2 regions of the Azonexus hydrophilus genome follow, and region 2 is predicted to be linked to the other one. Evidence: riboswitches for the same ligand, from Rfam matches in the RefSeq annotation. Region 2 holds a riboswitch; the other holds the start of a gene.
The links. Region 2 has a riboswitch for cobalamin ahead of AADV58_RS09275 (ribonucleoside-diphosphate reductase subunit alpha). Riboswitches for the same ligand answer to the same signal wherever they lie in the genome.
Positions count from the first base shown of each region.

Region 1: it holds a riboswitch for cobalamin, as region 2 does, so the genes downstream of both, AADV58_RS13375 (ZrgA family zinc uptake protein) here and AADV58_RS09275 (ribonucleoside-diphosphate reductase subunit alpha) in region 2, are expected to answer to the same signal.

Region 1 covers NZ_CP151406.1:2,774,283-2,782,022, forward strand. Annotated here, with positions in the region: gene cobN (cobaltochelatase subunit CobN) at 1-2,954, opposite strand, end outside; gene AADV58_RS13365 (DUF2149 domain-containing protein) at 2,951-3,253, opposite strand; gene AADV58_RS13370 (hypothetical protein) at 3,250-3,711, opposite strand; gene AADV58_RS13375 (ZrgA family zinc uptake protein) at 3,711-4,232, opposite strand; cobalamin riboswitch at 4,301-4,531, opposite strand; gene AADV58_RS13380 (hypothetical protein) at 4,652-4,918, shown strand; gene rpsD (30S ribosomal protein S4) at 4,948-5,565, shown strand; gene hemP (hemin uptake protein HemP) at 5,584-5,814, shown strand; gene AADV58_RS13395 (hypothetical protein) at 6,080-6,286, shown strand; gene AADV58_RS13400 (hypothetical protein) at 6,270-6,701, shown strand; gene AADV58_RS13405 (dihydroorotase) at 6,819-7,740, opposite strand, start outside.
Region 2 covers NZ_CP151406.1:1,930,494-1,938,233, reverse strand. Annotated here, with positions in the region: gene AADV58_RS09280 (adenosylcobinamide amidohydrolase) at 1-1,170, opposite strand, end outside; gene AADV58_RS09275 (ribonucleoside-diphosphate reductase subunit alpha) at 1,229-3,994, opposite strand; cobalamin riboswitch at 4,151-4,353, opposite strand; cobalamin riboswitch at 4,465-4,664, shown strand; gene AADV58_RS09270 (TonB-dependent receptor) at 4,769-6,736, shown strand; gene AADV58_RS09265 (acetate uptake transporter) at 6,800-7,465, opposite strand; gene AADV58_RS09260 (GntR family transcriptional regulator) at 7,462-7,740, opposite strand, start outside.

The DNA of each region.
Region 1 (7,740 bases), 840 kb from region 2:
CGCGCCTGGCCGAGGCGGTCGGCAAGCGCACGCGGCGTGCCACGCTGGCGCAGTTCATCGGCCACCGCCCGACTGTGGCGAGCGACGCTGCCGCCGGGTTCGGCCGTGGCGACGGCAGCGACCGCCGTATCGACCAGCGCCATCAAGGCCGGAAACTGGTCGCGGTAGGAACCGGTCACACTGAGCAGGACATCGACGCGCGGTCGGCCGAGTTCGTCGGCGGGGATCACTTCGACGCCGCGCGGCCGACCGGCATCGTCCCAAACAGGCCTTACGCCCAGGGCGACCAGCGCCTGCGCCTCCATCACTCCCTGGTGGCGCAGGGTTTCGCCGGCCCACAGCGACAGGGCCAGACGTTGCGGATGGACGCCGGCGTGACGGTCCAGCCAGCCGGCCAGCCACTGATCGAAAAGCAGTTGCGCCACGGTGTAGGCCTGACGGGTTGGCAGGCGGCTGGGATCGAGGCCGATCAGGTTGCGCCCGGTCGGCAGGCTGTCCGGATTGCGGATCGGATCGCCGCCGTAAGCGGCCGGGATGAAACGCCCGGCCAGCGCGTCGAGCAGGGCCGGCATCTCGTTCTCGACGCTGAGCAAACGGTCGAGCGCCTGCGCCCGCCCGGCCAGTTCGCGTAAGGCCTCGGGGTCGATGGCCCGTTCGCCGGCCCGGTTGGGCACAGCGGTATCGTCGCCGGCACGGCGTAGATCGAGGCGACTGGCGGCCTCGGCATCGTTCAGCGCAACCGCGAGCCAGCGCATCGGCCGCGAGCTCTCGATGTGCCGGTAATCCATCAGGAAGGTTTCGTCGACGTCCTCGCCCAACGCATCGAGCAAGGGACGCTGAAGCGCCTGTAGAATCTGCAGGCGGAGCAAGGCCGGTTCGGGCACGCTGCCAAACACCGCCAGCCCGCGCGGCTGGCTGCCGTGGGCAAGCTGGTCGAGCCAGGGATGCAGGGCATCGAGGAAGGCATCGAGTTCGCGCTGCACCCGTTCGATCGGCCAGCCGAGATCGTGGTGCAGGCGGTTTTCGGCGATCAGCGCGGTCAAGCGCTGACCGACCGCAATTTTGGTCGGCCCTTCGTCGGCAATCGCCCACTCGTGCATCAGTTCGTGCAGTTGCGCCATGCCGGGCCCCAGGCCGCTGGTCGCCAGCACCGGCGTATGGTGACTGAGCAACACGGCGCGCCCGCGCCGCTTGGCGGTCAGCGCCTCGCCGAGGTTGTCGACGATGTAGGGATAGATCACCGGCAAGTCGCCCAGCGGCAGCAAAGCGTCGTCGAGGACGTCGAGCCCGCGCGGCTTGCCGCCGGCCCATTCCTGGGTACCGTGGGTACCGAAGTGGATCAGCGCATCGCCCTGGCGCGCCCACAGGTAAACCGCCAGATAATGGTGCGACAACGGCGTACCACTCTTGTGCGAAAACGGATTCTGGCCGCGATGCAGGGTTTCCTCGCGCGGCGGCTGCGGCAGCACCGAGACGTTGCCGAGTCGCAAGCGGGGAATGACGAAAACCTTCTCACCCTGCCAGTCGACCAGATAACGGCTTTTCTCCGGCTCGCCCCAGTGGCCGGCAATGCGCTGTCGCGTGTTGGCCGGCAGGCTGTTCCACCAGGCACGGTAGGTAGCCAGTGGCAGGGCCTCGGCCTGGTCGGCGGCGAGCAGGGCGCGCAGGTCGGCGTCGGGATAGTAGGCACTCAGCAAGGGTTGCAGGTTCGCCACCCAGGCCGCTTCGGGCAAGGATTGCGTGCGGTAGCCGGCGTGCACCAGCGCGGCGGTGACGTTTTCCAGGCTGCGCGGCACATTGAGGAAGGAGGCGCCGAAATTGCTGCCGCCGGCCGGATAGTTGTACACCATCAGCGCCAGCTTTTTCTCCGCCGGCGGCTTGCGCTGCAGCGCGACCTGCCGCGCGGCGCGGGCGATCAGCGCATCGGCCTGGCGCTCGATCAGTTCGACCGGCCGTTGATCGTCGGGATGGGCGGCAACGATCAGCGGATCAATGGCGCCTGCCGCCTCCGGCTGGAACAGGTAAAAGGGCGTGTCGGCCAGACGCAGGCCGGTCGCATCGTTCTGCCAGGCGGCGGTATCGCCATGGCGATAGGGCAAGGCCGACAGCAGCGGCACTTGCCAGCGCGCCAGCAGGGTCTGCAGGTCGGCGCCTTTCGACACCAGCTGGTGCAGCACCAGTAAGGCCGGGTGCGCCGTTTCCGGGCCGCTGTCGCGGCGGTCCGCACGCGCCACCAGCAACTGGCGCAGGCCACCGGCATCGAGTTGCTGACCGAAGACCGCATAGGCTGCCAGCCCGTGCGCGTCGAAGCGGCGCAACCAGGCGTCGAGCCAGGCTGTTTCGCCATTGACGAAATGATGGCGATGGACGAGCACCGCCACTGCCGGTCGCGGATCGCGACGCCAGGCTTGCAGGGCGTCGACGTCGGCCAGGAAGTCCGGTGCGTCCGGATGGTAGAGCCCCTGGCGCGGCCAGGGGCGCGGCGCCGGCAGGTCAGCCGCAGCTTGCGCTTCGCTCATGCCGGCGAGACGGCGGGTGGCCAGGGTCAGCGCGGCGCGGATGTTGCCTTCGCCGCCATGGCGCAGGTAATCGGCCAGCCGATCAGACGCGGCAACCGACTCGGGGCCAATCCAGACCACCGGCACCTTGACCGCCCCAGGCGGCAGCAAGTCGGCCAGCAGTGCCTGCGGCATCGCATGCGGCGCATCGACCCACAGCATGTCGGCACTGCCGGCCGCCGCCAGCAGGCGCTGGCGCTGCGCCGGGCGTTCGCTCTCCGGCAGGGTCAGCGGCGTATCGAAATGCCGGAACCGCCAGCCATTCGCCTGCGCCAGGCGTTCGACCAGGGCGGTGCGGGCCTTGGGCGTGATGTCGGCAGTCACCCACAACAGTTCGCGCGCCTGCGCGGCACCCGCCAGGCAGACGAGCAGCAGCCATCCCAGCCAGCGCATCATGGCTTGGCGGCCGGGCCGTCTTCCGGAACGTAGATGATGCTGCCGTCGCGCAAGCGGTAGGCAACGCCGGCCCGCACGCCCTCACCTTCGCCGCTGTCGCCGGTGCCCTGGTAGCGGATTTCCTGGCCGTTTTCCGGAATCGCCAGTTCCACCGGCGCCCCCGGATCACCAGCCGACGACAGATTGACCGCCGCCAGCAGGGCGACGACCAGAACGAGAAAGACATCGACCAGGTTGATCGACGACAGCATCGGGTCGTCGTCATCCTCTTCCAGGATGTTGAAATGCTTGAGGCTCACGCCAGGCCCTCCCGGCGCTTGCGAATGGCCAGCAGTTCGCCGAGCAGCCAGCGACGGCGCAGGGAATACAGGACCAGGCCGATGGCCGCCGCCGTCAGCGCCAGCACGACGCCGGCAAAGGCGTCGCTGAACACCGCCAGCGCAGCGCTGCCGTTGCCGCTGGCAACGCCGTGCAGGGCCGGGCCGAGCGGGATCATGGTGGCGATCAGGCCGAGCATCGGCGTCACCCGGCTGAGCAGGCGGAGCGGCTCAAGCCGGCGCAGGACGATCAGCTCGATCTCGTCGAACGCCAGTTCCGGTGCGTCAGGCAGACTGCGGAAGGCCGGCGAACGCCGCTGCCAGGCTTCGACCAGCACGGCACCGCTCATCCACAGGGCGTAGACCAGCGCCGCCGCCAGCAGCCAGAGAATCGGCGTCAGCAGCAACTGGGTGAGTTGGGTAAAGCCGGCCTCCAGCATCAGAACACCAGCGCCGGGAAACGCGGACGGATGGTCTGGGTCTTTTTCGCGCCAGCGCTCTCCAGGCGGACCCGCAACTGCTTGAGCCCCGGGTGGTCGCGGAAAGCACTGAAGCTTAGCGACTTGAGCGCTTCGGGCTGGGCGCATTCGAAGCGGATTTCGTGCACCAGGTTGGCAATATCGACCTTGGGATCGACTTCGCCCAGCGCCGGTTCGGTGCGACTGCCACTCAGCTTGCACTGGGCTTCGGCCGGCGGCTCGACAAAGCGCAGCGGGTCGGCGACACGTTCGACGAAGGCCTGCCAGACCTGCTGCTGTTTTTCGTTGCGGGGCGGATAGTCGTAGCCGAGATAGGCTTCCAGCGGCACATCGAGGCGCACTGTCAGCGCCGTGCCGTCAACACTGACCTGGACATTGCCGTGACCGTGGGTGTGGTTGCCGTGAGCCAGAGCAAGCGGGGAAAAACAGGCAGCCGCCGTGAACAGGGCGCACGCCGCCACACGCGTAGGGATTTTTGACATGGGAAGAAGTTCCGGAATGACGCCCTGCCGACCTCCCCGTCGACATCAGGCATTACGGCCCGGCGCATGCGCGGACCACCCTGTTGGCCGGTATCCGGGCTGGTGGATCTTGCCTTCACCGCCTTCCCGGGATGCGTTGCATCGCCAGTGGCTGCAAGGTGAAAGCTGGACGCGGACGTCCATCCACTTACCGTTGCGGGGGCAGCGCTGGTTGGATCTGCCTGACGGCCAATCTCCCAGCTTCCCGTTTAACCGCGCCTGCCGAGGCATGCGCGAGCACCAACGGGCGGATGTTAGCACAGCCTGCCAAAAGACACTTGACGCCAAATGAATTATTAACAATAATTCTCATTCAGTAGCCAGCAAGCCGCGTTTCCGGCCAGCCAGCCAGTTTCCCCGAACCGACTGGAGCGCCCCTCATGGAACACGCCGACATGCCCCTCGAACTCAGGCTGGCTGCCGTCATCCACCTGTTGTCCTCGTCAGCCCTGCGCGGCGCCACCTTCCACAAGACCGAAGCCTTGCGCACTCATCTGCGCAGCGTGGCCGACAGCGCCGACCTCAATCCCTACCTGAAGAGCACGCTGCAGGAAGTCCTCGGCGGCTGGGAGGCGGTGCACTGCCACCCCGCTTCGGTTCCGGTCGACTGCTACCCGCTGGCCCACCCCGGCTGCCAGACCCACTGACATCAATCACAGTACGAGAGAGAGTAATCATGTCCCGTTATACCGGCCCCCGCCTCAAAGTCCTGCGCGCCCTCGGCGTCGATCTGCCGGGGCTGTCACGCAAATCGATGCAGGAACGCAACCAGCCGCCCGGCCAGCACGGCGCCCGCAAAGTCACCTCGCGCAAGTCCGAATTCGGCCTGCAACTGATGGAAAAACAAAAGCTGCGCTACAACTACGGCCTGAGCGAACGCCAGCTGCGCCGCGCCGTTGCCGATGCCAAGAAGGATCGTGGTGCTACCGGCAACAAGCTGGTCGAACTGCTCGAACGTCGGCTCGACAACATGGTCTTCCGCGCGGGTTTCGCGCCGACCATTCCGGCCGCGCGCCAACTGGTCAGCCACGGTCATTTCCAGCTCAACGGCAAGCGCGTGACCATTCCTTCGATCCGCCTGCGCATCGGCGACGCCTTCGGCCCGACCGAGGCCGGACGTAAGATCGATCTGGTAAGGGCTACGCTGGAAGAGCCGGCGCTGGAGCGCCCACAATGGATCACCTTCGATGACGCGACGACCTGCGCCCGCCTGACCCACCTGCCCGACGGCGACGCGGCGCCCTTCCCACTCGACCTGCAGCGTGTGGTCGAGTACTACGCCACCCGGATGTAATCCCTCGAGGAGCCCATCATGGAACCGAGCAAACAGACTCTGCGCATTCCTTTCCTGCATGCCAACGGTCCGCGCCCGACCTTGCGTCTCAAGCCCGAACAAGCCGCCGCCCGGGCCGCAAGCTGCGCAGTCCAGTGCATCGCCAGCAAAGCCCTGTTTGGCGAATGCAACGAAATCTGCATCCGCCACAGCGGCAGCGAGTACCGCCTGCGCATCACCCGCCAGGGCAAGCTGATCCTGACCAAGTAAGCCCCACCGAGCAAGCCGGAGCAGGTCGCTGACCCCGCCTGCTCCTCCGGAGGGCGCCGATCACACGCCGGCGCCCTCCACCCGAAAATATAGCATTGTCACAAAACGAAACAATTCTTGTTTGACTAAATTCGCTATTCACGTATATTAAGAACCATTCTCACTCACGCGAGGCGCCACATGAACAGCCTGTTGATCCATACCGGTATCGCCGCCACCCTGCTCTGGCTGATGCTGGCCGGCGCCAGTTTCTGAGGAGAAAACCATGCCGAAAAGCGACATCTGGGCCGCCACCCTCAGCCTGGTCCTGATCCACGAAGAGACCGGGTGTCGTCAATCCGCGCTGCACGCGGCACGACTGCTTGAGCATCTGTGCGATCAGGACATTGATCATGAAACCCGTGAATTGTGCGAACGCGCCAGCCAACGCCTGGGTCAGCGTCAGGAGTTACACCATGCTTGCCCCGCTTGAAAACCGCGCCATCCTCGAAAAGGAACCTGCCGAGCCGCAGAGCGCCCTGGAAAGGGAAAACGCCGCCCTGCGCCGCGCCTTGCAGAAAGCCCGCAGCAGCCAGAAGCGGATGATCACGCTCAATGCTGCCCGCAGCATCGAACAAGCCAATCGCATCGCGGTGCTCGAAACACAATCCAGCAATCTACGCGCGCGCATCGCCCAGCTCGAATCCGGCCAGGCCATCATCGAACTGGGCCGGCAACTGATGGAACTGCGGGAAGCCAACGAACAATTGATCGTCGCCGCCCAGCGCGTCTGGCACTTGGACAAGACCATCTGCGCCGCGCACCGCGAGTGCGAGCGCCTGGCCCGCGAGCGCGACGACCTCGCCTTCCGCTTGTGCCAGCACGCCAGCCATCACATCGAACACTAAGTTTCTCACCCTCGCTTCCAGCAAGCCAGCCAGACGCCAGCCAGCTGTTTTTTTAAGCACAGCCAGGTGAAACTTCAGGATGGAACGCATCCTTCTTGACGCGGCTTGATGCTACGGTCAACCGGAAGAATCGCGCAAAAATGAAAGTGCTTGCCCACGGCAGTTCGGCCGTAATTGACCTTCATGCCAGGCAAGCTGACCCGAAACAACCGTAGTGGAAACCCGGCTGCGAAAGCGTCGGCCAACAAAGGGTGACCAGCCGCAACGGCTGAGGATGGGATCGTCCGGTGCATCGATATCGCGGCCGCCAATCAACACCAGATCGGCCCAGTAGCCTTCGCGCAGATAGCCGCGTTCGGCAATCGCAAACAGGTCGGCGACGCGGTGGCTGGTCTTGGCAACCAGCGTCGGCAGGTCGATGACGCCGTCGTGCACCAGCCCCATCAGGCCTGGCAGCGCGTGCTGGACGAGCGGCAGGCCGGACGGTGCCTGGAAGTAGTTGCCGGCCTTTTCTGCCAGCGTGTGCGGCGCGTGATCGGTACCGATCACATCCAGCCGGTTAGTGTTGAGCGCGGCGCGCAGGGCATCGCGGTCAGCCTCGGTTTTGACCGCCGGGTTGCACTTCAGATGACTGCCGAGGATGGCATAGTCCCGCTCGTCAAAGAGCAGGTGATGAACGCAGACTTCGGCGGTGATACGCTTGTCGGCCAGCGGCTTGTCTTCAAAGAGAGCCAGTTCGCGGGCGGTGGAAATGTGCAGCACATGTAGTTGTGTGCCGTGTTTCCTGGCCAGCTCGACCGCCAGCGAGGAGGATTTGTAGCAGGCGTCGGCGTCGCGAATCAGCGGATGGGCCGAGAACGGCACGGCGTCGCCATATTTTTTGCGCCATTTCTCCTCGTTGACCGTAATCGACGGTGTGTCCTCGCAATGGGTGATCAGGATGGTTGGCGCGCAGGCGAACAGGCGCTCCAGCACGGCCGGGTCATCGACCAGCATGTTGCCGGTGGAGGCGCCCATGAAGACCTTGATGCCGGCCACT
Region 2 (7,740 bases):
GATCGCCGCGACACTGTTGTACAACTTGCCGCTGCCCGGCTCGCGCTCGGCCAGGCCGACGAAGAGCGCGATACCGTTATCGCGGGCAATTGCCGCCAGGGTATGGACCCAGGCGTCGGGGAAAGGATGAATCCAGTCGGTGCCGATGCGCTTCACAAAGTTGTAGCCGGTTTCGGCCAGTTCCGGCGTCACCACCCAGTCGGCACCGTGGCGCGCCGCTTCGCCGATGGCGCCCTCGATGCGGGCGCGGTTGCCGGCGATGTCGCCGGGCACCGGGTCGAGGTGGAGCAAGGCGATGCGCAGATCGCCTTCGGCCTTGTCCGGGCCGCCGGCGGCATCGGGGAAACGTTTGGCGCCGGGTAGGAAATAGCCGTTCTGCTTGCCCAGCGCCTCGACCACCGCCGCGTAGCTCGCCTTGCCGATCAGCTCGCCGATGCGACTGTGACCGCCGGTGTAAGTGGCGCGCGGCGCCGCCGTGCCGGAAACGACGATGATGCTGTCGGTGCCGGTGCCAGTCGCCTGCACACCCTTGGTATAGCTGCTGGCCACCTTGAGGTCTTCGAGCGCCGCCGTCTTGCCTTCGGTGACGGTGATCAGCGCCCGGGCCAGCGCCGCGTCGCTGAGTTCGATGTTGCTCAGCACCAGGATGTTGATCGTGCCGGTCGGCTTGCCGTCCTTGTCCAGACCCTCGATGTGGCTACCGCTATCGACGCCGGTGCGGATCGCGTTGGTACGCGCGCCAGCGGTGGCCAGCACGGTCACCGTCAGCGGCCCGTGGCTGCGCGTGACGACCGCCAGGTTGTCCATGTCGGCGGCCGTTGCCATGTGCGCCACCGCGGCATCGGCGACGCCCAGACGCGCCGCCGCAGCCAGGCGTTGCCGTTCGGTGTACGGCTTGGCGTCAGCGCCCAGTTTGCGCCAGAGCAGCGGGTGCGCGGCGTGGTTGATCGCCGCCCGCGCATTGACCATGCCGTCGCTGGTCGACAGCGCCCGGCGGACTTCCGGGAAGTGGACGACCAGCGTCTTCTCCCAGTAGCCGTCGCGCTCGCCCTGCACCAGTTCGGCGCTGGCCGCGACCTCGGGCGGCAGGACCGGGGCGCCGGCAAACGCCGGCAGCGCCAGCAACAGGCAGGCCAGTTGGACGAAATGGCGGAATGGACTCGGTTTCATCAGCGGGTTCCGGTAACGAAAAAAGGCAGAAGCTTAACCCGGCGCGCCGGGGTCGCCGTCACTGGCAAGACTCGCAAGTCGGATCATCGATGGCGCAGAACTTCGGCGCCTCTTCCTGCACCACGGCATCGTCGCGACCGCCGGCCTTTTCCGCCTGGCTGGCACCGAGCGTGCGCAGGTAGTAGGTGGTCTTGAGGCCGCGCTTCCAGGCCAGCTTGTAGATCTCGTCGAGCTTCTTGCCGGAAGGCAGCGCCAGGTAGAGATTCAGCGACTGCGCCTGGTCGATCCATTTCTGGCGTCGGGCGGCGGCTTCGATCAGCCACACCGGGTCGATCTCGAAGGCGGTGGCGTAGCGGGCTTTCAGTTCGTCGGGCACGCGGTCGATGCGGGCGAGCGAGCCGTCGAAATACTTGAGGTCGGCGACCATGACTTCGTCCCACAGGCCGAGCGTCTTGAGGTCGCGGACCAGGGCTTCGTTGACCACGGTGAATTCGCCGGACAGGTTGGATTTGACGTAGAGGTTCTGGTAGGCCGGCTCGATGCTGGCGGAGACGCCGACGATGTTGGAGATGGTCGCGGTCGGCGCGATGGCAACGCAGTTGGAGTTGCGCATGCCGTGGCGAGCGATGCGTTCTTTCAGCGCGTCCCAGTCGAGGCGGCTGTCGCGGTTGAGTTCGACCGCCTCGCCGCGCCCGGCTTCGAGCAGCACGATGCTTTCGTGCGGCAGGATGCCACGATCCCACAGACTGCCGGTGAAGCTGGAGTAACGGCCACGCTCCTGCGCCAGTTCGGTCGATGCCCAGTAAGCCTGATAGCAGACGGCTTCCATGCTGCGGTCGGCGAATTCGACGGCTTGCGGCGAGGCGTAGGCAATGCCCAACTGGTACAGGCAATCGGCAAAACCCATGATGCCCATGCCGACCGGGCGGTGGCGCAGGTTGGCGTTGCGCGCCTTGGGCGTCGCGTAGAAGTTGATATCGACGACGTTGTCGAGCATGCGCATGGCGGTGCTCACGGTGCGGGCGAGCTTTTCCCGGTCGAGCTGGCCGTCCTTCAGGTGCGCCAGCAGATTGACCGAGCCGAGGTTGCACACCGCCGTTTCCGAATCCGAGGTGTTCAGCGTGATCTCGGTACAGAGGTTGCTCGAATGCACGACGCCGACGTGCTGCTGCGGCGAGCGCAGGTTGCAGGCGTCCTTGAAGGTGATCCACGGGTGCCCGGTCTCGAACAGCATGGTCAGCATCTTGCGCCACAACTGCACGGCGGGAATCTTCTTGTGCAGCTTCAACTGGCCGGCGGCAGCCCTGGCTTCGTAGGCTTCATACGCCTCGACGAAGGCGCGCCCGGATTTTTCGTGCAGGTCGGGCGTATCGACCGGCGAGAACAGCGTCCACTCGCCACCGGCAATTACGCGCTGCATGAACAGGTCGGGAATCCAGTTGGCGGTGTTCATGTCGTGCGTGCGGCGGCGCTCGTCGCCGGTGTTCTTGCGCAGTTCGAGGAATTCCTCGATGTCCAGGTGCCAGGTTTCCAGGTAAGCGCAGACGGCGCCCTTGCGCTTGCCGCCCTGGTTCACGGCGACCGCCGTGTCGTTGACCACCTTCAAAAACGGAATGACGCCCTGGCTCTGGCCGTTGGTGCCCTTGATCCGGCTGCCCAGCGCGCGCACCGGTGTCCAGTCGTTGCCCAGCCCGCCGGCGTACTTCTGCAGCAGGGCGTTTTCCTTGATCGACTGGTAGATGCCGTCGAGGTCGTCGGCCACCGTGGTCAGGTAGCAGGACGACAGTTGCGAATGCAGGGTGCCGCTGTTGAACAGCGTAGGCGTCGAGCACATGAAGTCGAAGCTGGAAATCAGGTCGTAGAACTCGATGGCGCGCGCTTCGCGGTCGATTTCGTTCAAGGCCAGGCCCATCGCCACGCGCATGAAGAAAAGCTGCGGCGTTTCGATGCGACGGCCGTCGATGTGCAGGAAATAGCGGTCGTACAACGTCTGCAGGCCGAGGTAGCCGAACAACTGGTTGCGCTCGGGCTTGAGCGCGGCGGCCAGGCGGTCGAGGTCGTAATCCTTGAGGCGCGGGTCGAGCAGTTCGGCAATCACGCCGCGTTCGACGAAGACCGGGAAGTAAGTTGCTTCGACGGCCTCATCCTGCGCCGCTTCCGGCCCGGCCGCTTCCTCGACCAGGCTGGCCAGCAGCAGGCGGGCGGTGGCGTAGTCGTAACCGGGTTCGCGCTCGATCAGCGTACGCGCGGCGAGCACCAGCGCCTGCTTGACGTCGGCCAGCGCAACACCGTCGTACAGGTTCTTCAGCGCGTGATCGAGGATGGTCCGCGGCGAAACGCCCTCCCCCAGCCCGGCACACGCCGTTTCGCAGGTTTTCAGCAAACCTGCGACATCGAGCGGCCGGCGCTCGCCATCGACCGTCACATGCAGCTCGGGCACGCCCTGGACTTCGGCCAGCGCGGCCCGCTCGGCGGCGCGCCGCTCGCGGTAGAGCACATAGGCGCGGGCGACGTCGTGCTCGCCGGAGCGCATCAGCGCCAGTTCGACCTGGTCCTGGATATCCTCGATATGCACCCGGCCACCGTCCGGCAGGCGGCGGGTCAGCGAACGCACGACCGTTTCGGTCAGCCGCGCAACCAGTTCGCGCACCCGCGACGAGGTCGCGCTCTGGCTCCCCTCGACGGCCAGGAAAGCCTTGGTCAGGGCAACGGAAATCTTCTCGGGATGGAATTCGACGACCGCGCCATGACGGCGGATCACCTGCAGCGCGGCGGCACTGTGGGCGGACAAGTCGGAAATGTGCGCGAGGACGTTCGAGGACACGGCAATGCTCCGGTTCGGGGGGCGGAACATGGCTGGCGCGTGACGCGGCCGCGCAACGCTGTGCCGACGGACGGCGACAACGGACAAGCACGGACGACAAGAGACGAAACGCTCACGCAAAACCTCTCACCAGGGACACCCCGCCCCAAAGGAAAATGAAAAGGACACGTTGCGGCAGGTCTCCTGGCTCCCGGCTCAACGCGTTTCACCCGCCTTCCCGGACGCATCCAGTGGCATGGGGTGGCGAAACGCTCGCCGGTTACAGTTGCGGGGGCAGCCCCGGGATTCGGATCGTCAGATCCGGCACCGGATTCCCGTTTTAATCCCCTTGCGGGGAACCATCAACGCGACGGAGTTTATGCCTTTCGCTTGCCGCCAGTCAACAAAAATCACTACATGCAGTAGATGAGAAGCGGCAAGCGACTAAATATAGACAAAAGCAAGACATGGCAGTGTCGTTTCGATCCGCTATAATTATGAGCGTTTCAGGTGCCGTCGGCGGTTTTCCGCCACGGTGAAACGGGAAAGCGGTGCGTCCTCGGACAAAGCCGCTGCTGCCCCCGCAACGGTAAGCGAGTGCGGGCGCGTCACAAGGCCACTGGGTTCTGCCCGGGAAGGCGACGCGTCAAGACTTGCCAGCCCGGAGACCGGCCTGCGACGACCAGCGAAGTGCCGCGGGGAAGCGGCCACGGCCGCCCGTCAGCCCATTCCCCACGCGCTTCACCTCAACCAAGCACACCGGCATGCGGGGACGCTGCCGGCAGGGGAAAACCAATGCACATCCGCCTCAAACCCGTGGCAGCCACGCTGCTCGCCTTGTTCGCCGGCAATCTTGCCGCCCAGACGCTCGACACCATCGTCGTCACCGCTACCCGCTTCGAATCAAGCCAACAGGAAAATCCGATCGCCGCCCAGGTGATCACCGCAGACGAAATCCGAAACAGTGCGGCAACCACCGTCGGTGAAGTTCTGAACAAACTCGGCGGTGTACATAGCCGCATCAACTTCGTCGGCACGCCGGATTCGCCGCTCGACCTGCGCGGCTTCGGCATGACCGGCGACCAGAACACGCTGGTCCTGGTCGACGGCCAGCGCATTTCGGAGAACGAACTGGTCAGCGCCCGCCTGTCGGCGATCCCGCTCGACAGCATCGAACGCATCGAGATCCTCCGCGGGTCCGGTTCCGTGCTTTACGGCAGCGGCGCGAGCAGCGGCACGATCAACATCATCACCCGCTCGGCGCTCGGCGCGCCGCTCTCCGGTAACGTCTCGGCCCGCGTCGGCAGCCATGACCTGAGCGATCTGCGCGGCGGTTTCCGCGCCGGCGGCGAACGCTGGGGTCTGCGCCTCAACGCGCAGCGCCTGCGTACCGACAACTACCGCGACAACAACCGCAGCGAACTCGACACCGCTAGCGGCGAACTGCGCTTCGGCGACCGCGACGGCTTCGTCGCCCTCGCCTTCAGCGCCGACGACCAGAACTCACGCCTGCCGGGCGCCCGCAGCGAAGCGCAACTGCGCAGCGACCGCCGCGGCGCGGCGACCCCGGACGATTATTTCGACAGCCGCAGCCAGCGTTTCTCGCTGCGCGGCGAACGGCGCCTCGGCGAACTGACGCTGGCGCTCGACATCGCCCGCCGCGACAAGCGTGCCGACATGTTCAACAACACCGCCTGGGGCAGCACACTGGCCAAGACCGACGTCGGCGTCACCACGGTCTCGCCGCGCGTGCTCTGGCAGACCCGTTTCGACCAGGTGCTCTACAACCTGACCGTCGGCGCCGACTGGAGCCACTGGACCTACGACAACGACACCGCCGCCACCGGTTTCATGAGCGCCCTCGACGAATCGGGCAAGCAGAAGAACCAAGCCTTCTACCTGCGTAACGACCTGCACCTGGCCGCCAGTGGCACCCGGATCAGCCTCGGCGGACGCCGGGAGAGCGTCCGCCAGACGCAGCACGAGCGCCTGGTGCCGCGTGACGCCAGCGAGCGGCACAGCCTGTCGGCCTACGAACTCGCAGTGCAGCAGGAACTCGGCGCCGGCTTCTCGGCTTACGGCCGGATCGGGCGCAGCTTCCGCATCGCCAACATCGACGAGAACCGCTGCTGGACGGCACCTTGTCCGACGCTGTTAAAGCCTCAACGCTCGCTCGACCGCGAGATCGGCGCCCGCTGGCAGGGGGCTGGCGCCAGCTTCGGCGCCAGTCTGTTCGAGATGGATATCAGCAACGAAATCCACTATTTCGCACCGACCTTCTCGAACATCAACCTCGATGCCACCCGCCACCGCGGCATTGAGCTCGAAGGCCGCCTGCAGGTCACCGCCGGCGTTGATCTCGCCGCCCGCTACACCCATACCCAGGCGCGCTTCCGCGACGGCAGCTACGGCGGGAACAATGTCACCGGCAACGACGTGCCGCTGGTGCCCAAGCACCGAGCCTCGCTCAATCTCGGCTGGCAGATACTGGAAAGCACCCGTCTCGGCGTGAACCTGAGCTACACAGGCAAGCAGCGCTACGACAACGACCAGCCCAACCGCTTCCACAAGATGCCGGCCTACACCGTGACCGATATCAAGCTGGCGCACGACATCGGCGACTGGCGGCTGGCGCTCGGCGTGAACAACCTGTTCGACCGAAAGTTCTACTCCTACGGCATCGTCAACGGCACCTTCACCTCGTTCAACGCCTACCCGGAAGACCGCCGCAACGCCTACCTCAGCGCCGAATACCGGTTCTGATCGGCAATCGACCAAAACAGAATACGCCCCGCAGCCAGCCGGGGCGTTTTTTCGACGCCAAACTCAAGCTGCCAGCTTTCCCTCATGGCGCAGCGCCGCCACTGGGGGCATCCCTTTACGAACGAAGCCAAATGGCGCGCCCAGCGGCAACAGCGTACGGCCGAAATAAGCGTTGAGGAAAATCGCCCCGGCGGCGTAGAAGCCGAGCAGCGAAATCAACAGTTCCGACCAGCCGGCCAAGGCAATGAACAAAGCCGGCGCCACCCCGAGGATGGACAGCGCCAGTGACGGCAACAGCACGTTGATCAGGAACAGGATGGCGGCAAAGACCTTGTTCGTCTCGCAGGCGGCAACCAGAATGAACAACGAAAAAATGAAATAGGCGATACAGGCGTAAGCCAGTTGACGGACGTCGGCACCAACGGCGACGCTGCCGAACCAGCCTTGGGCGATCGCCCAGTGCATCGCCACCGCAGCCCAGAACAGGCCATAGGCACCGAGGACGATGGCGCCGAAAAAGTTGTTTTTGCGGAAGTCGACCGTGGACGCCCAGATCTGTCCGATTGAACCGAGAAACAATGCCCACGGCACCAGATAGGTCGTGCCACTGGTCCAACCCAGCTTCTGCGACGCGGCGACAAAGGTGACGACGGCCAGGCCGAAGACACCGAGAGCGGTCGGATCGGCGAGTTGCGGGCGGGTTTCGGTGATGTGAAGATGCTGGGTCATGTGGATATTTCCTCGAGGGTTTCGGGCAATTCGCCCGGGATGGCGGGAATCGCGGCGAGTACCGCGTTTCGGAAGAAGCCGTGGTGCAAGCGCGCCAACCGGTCGACCTCGGTCAGGTCGCCATTGAGCAATGCGGTGCCCAGTGCCAGACGGCTAGCGGCGGAGAGTTCGCGGTCGATCGATGCGAAGCCGGGACCGACCGCCAGCCTGAGCTGTTGCTCCAGGTTGCGGCTGGCGGCGGCGAATACCGGACTGGACAGGGTCGCCCGCGCTGC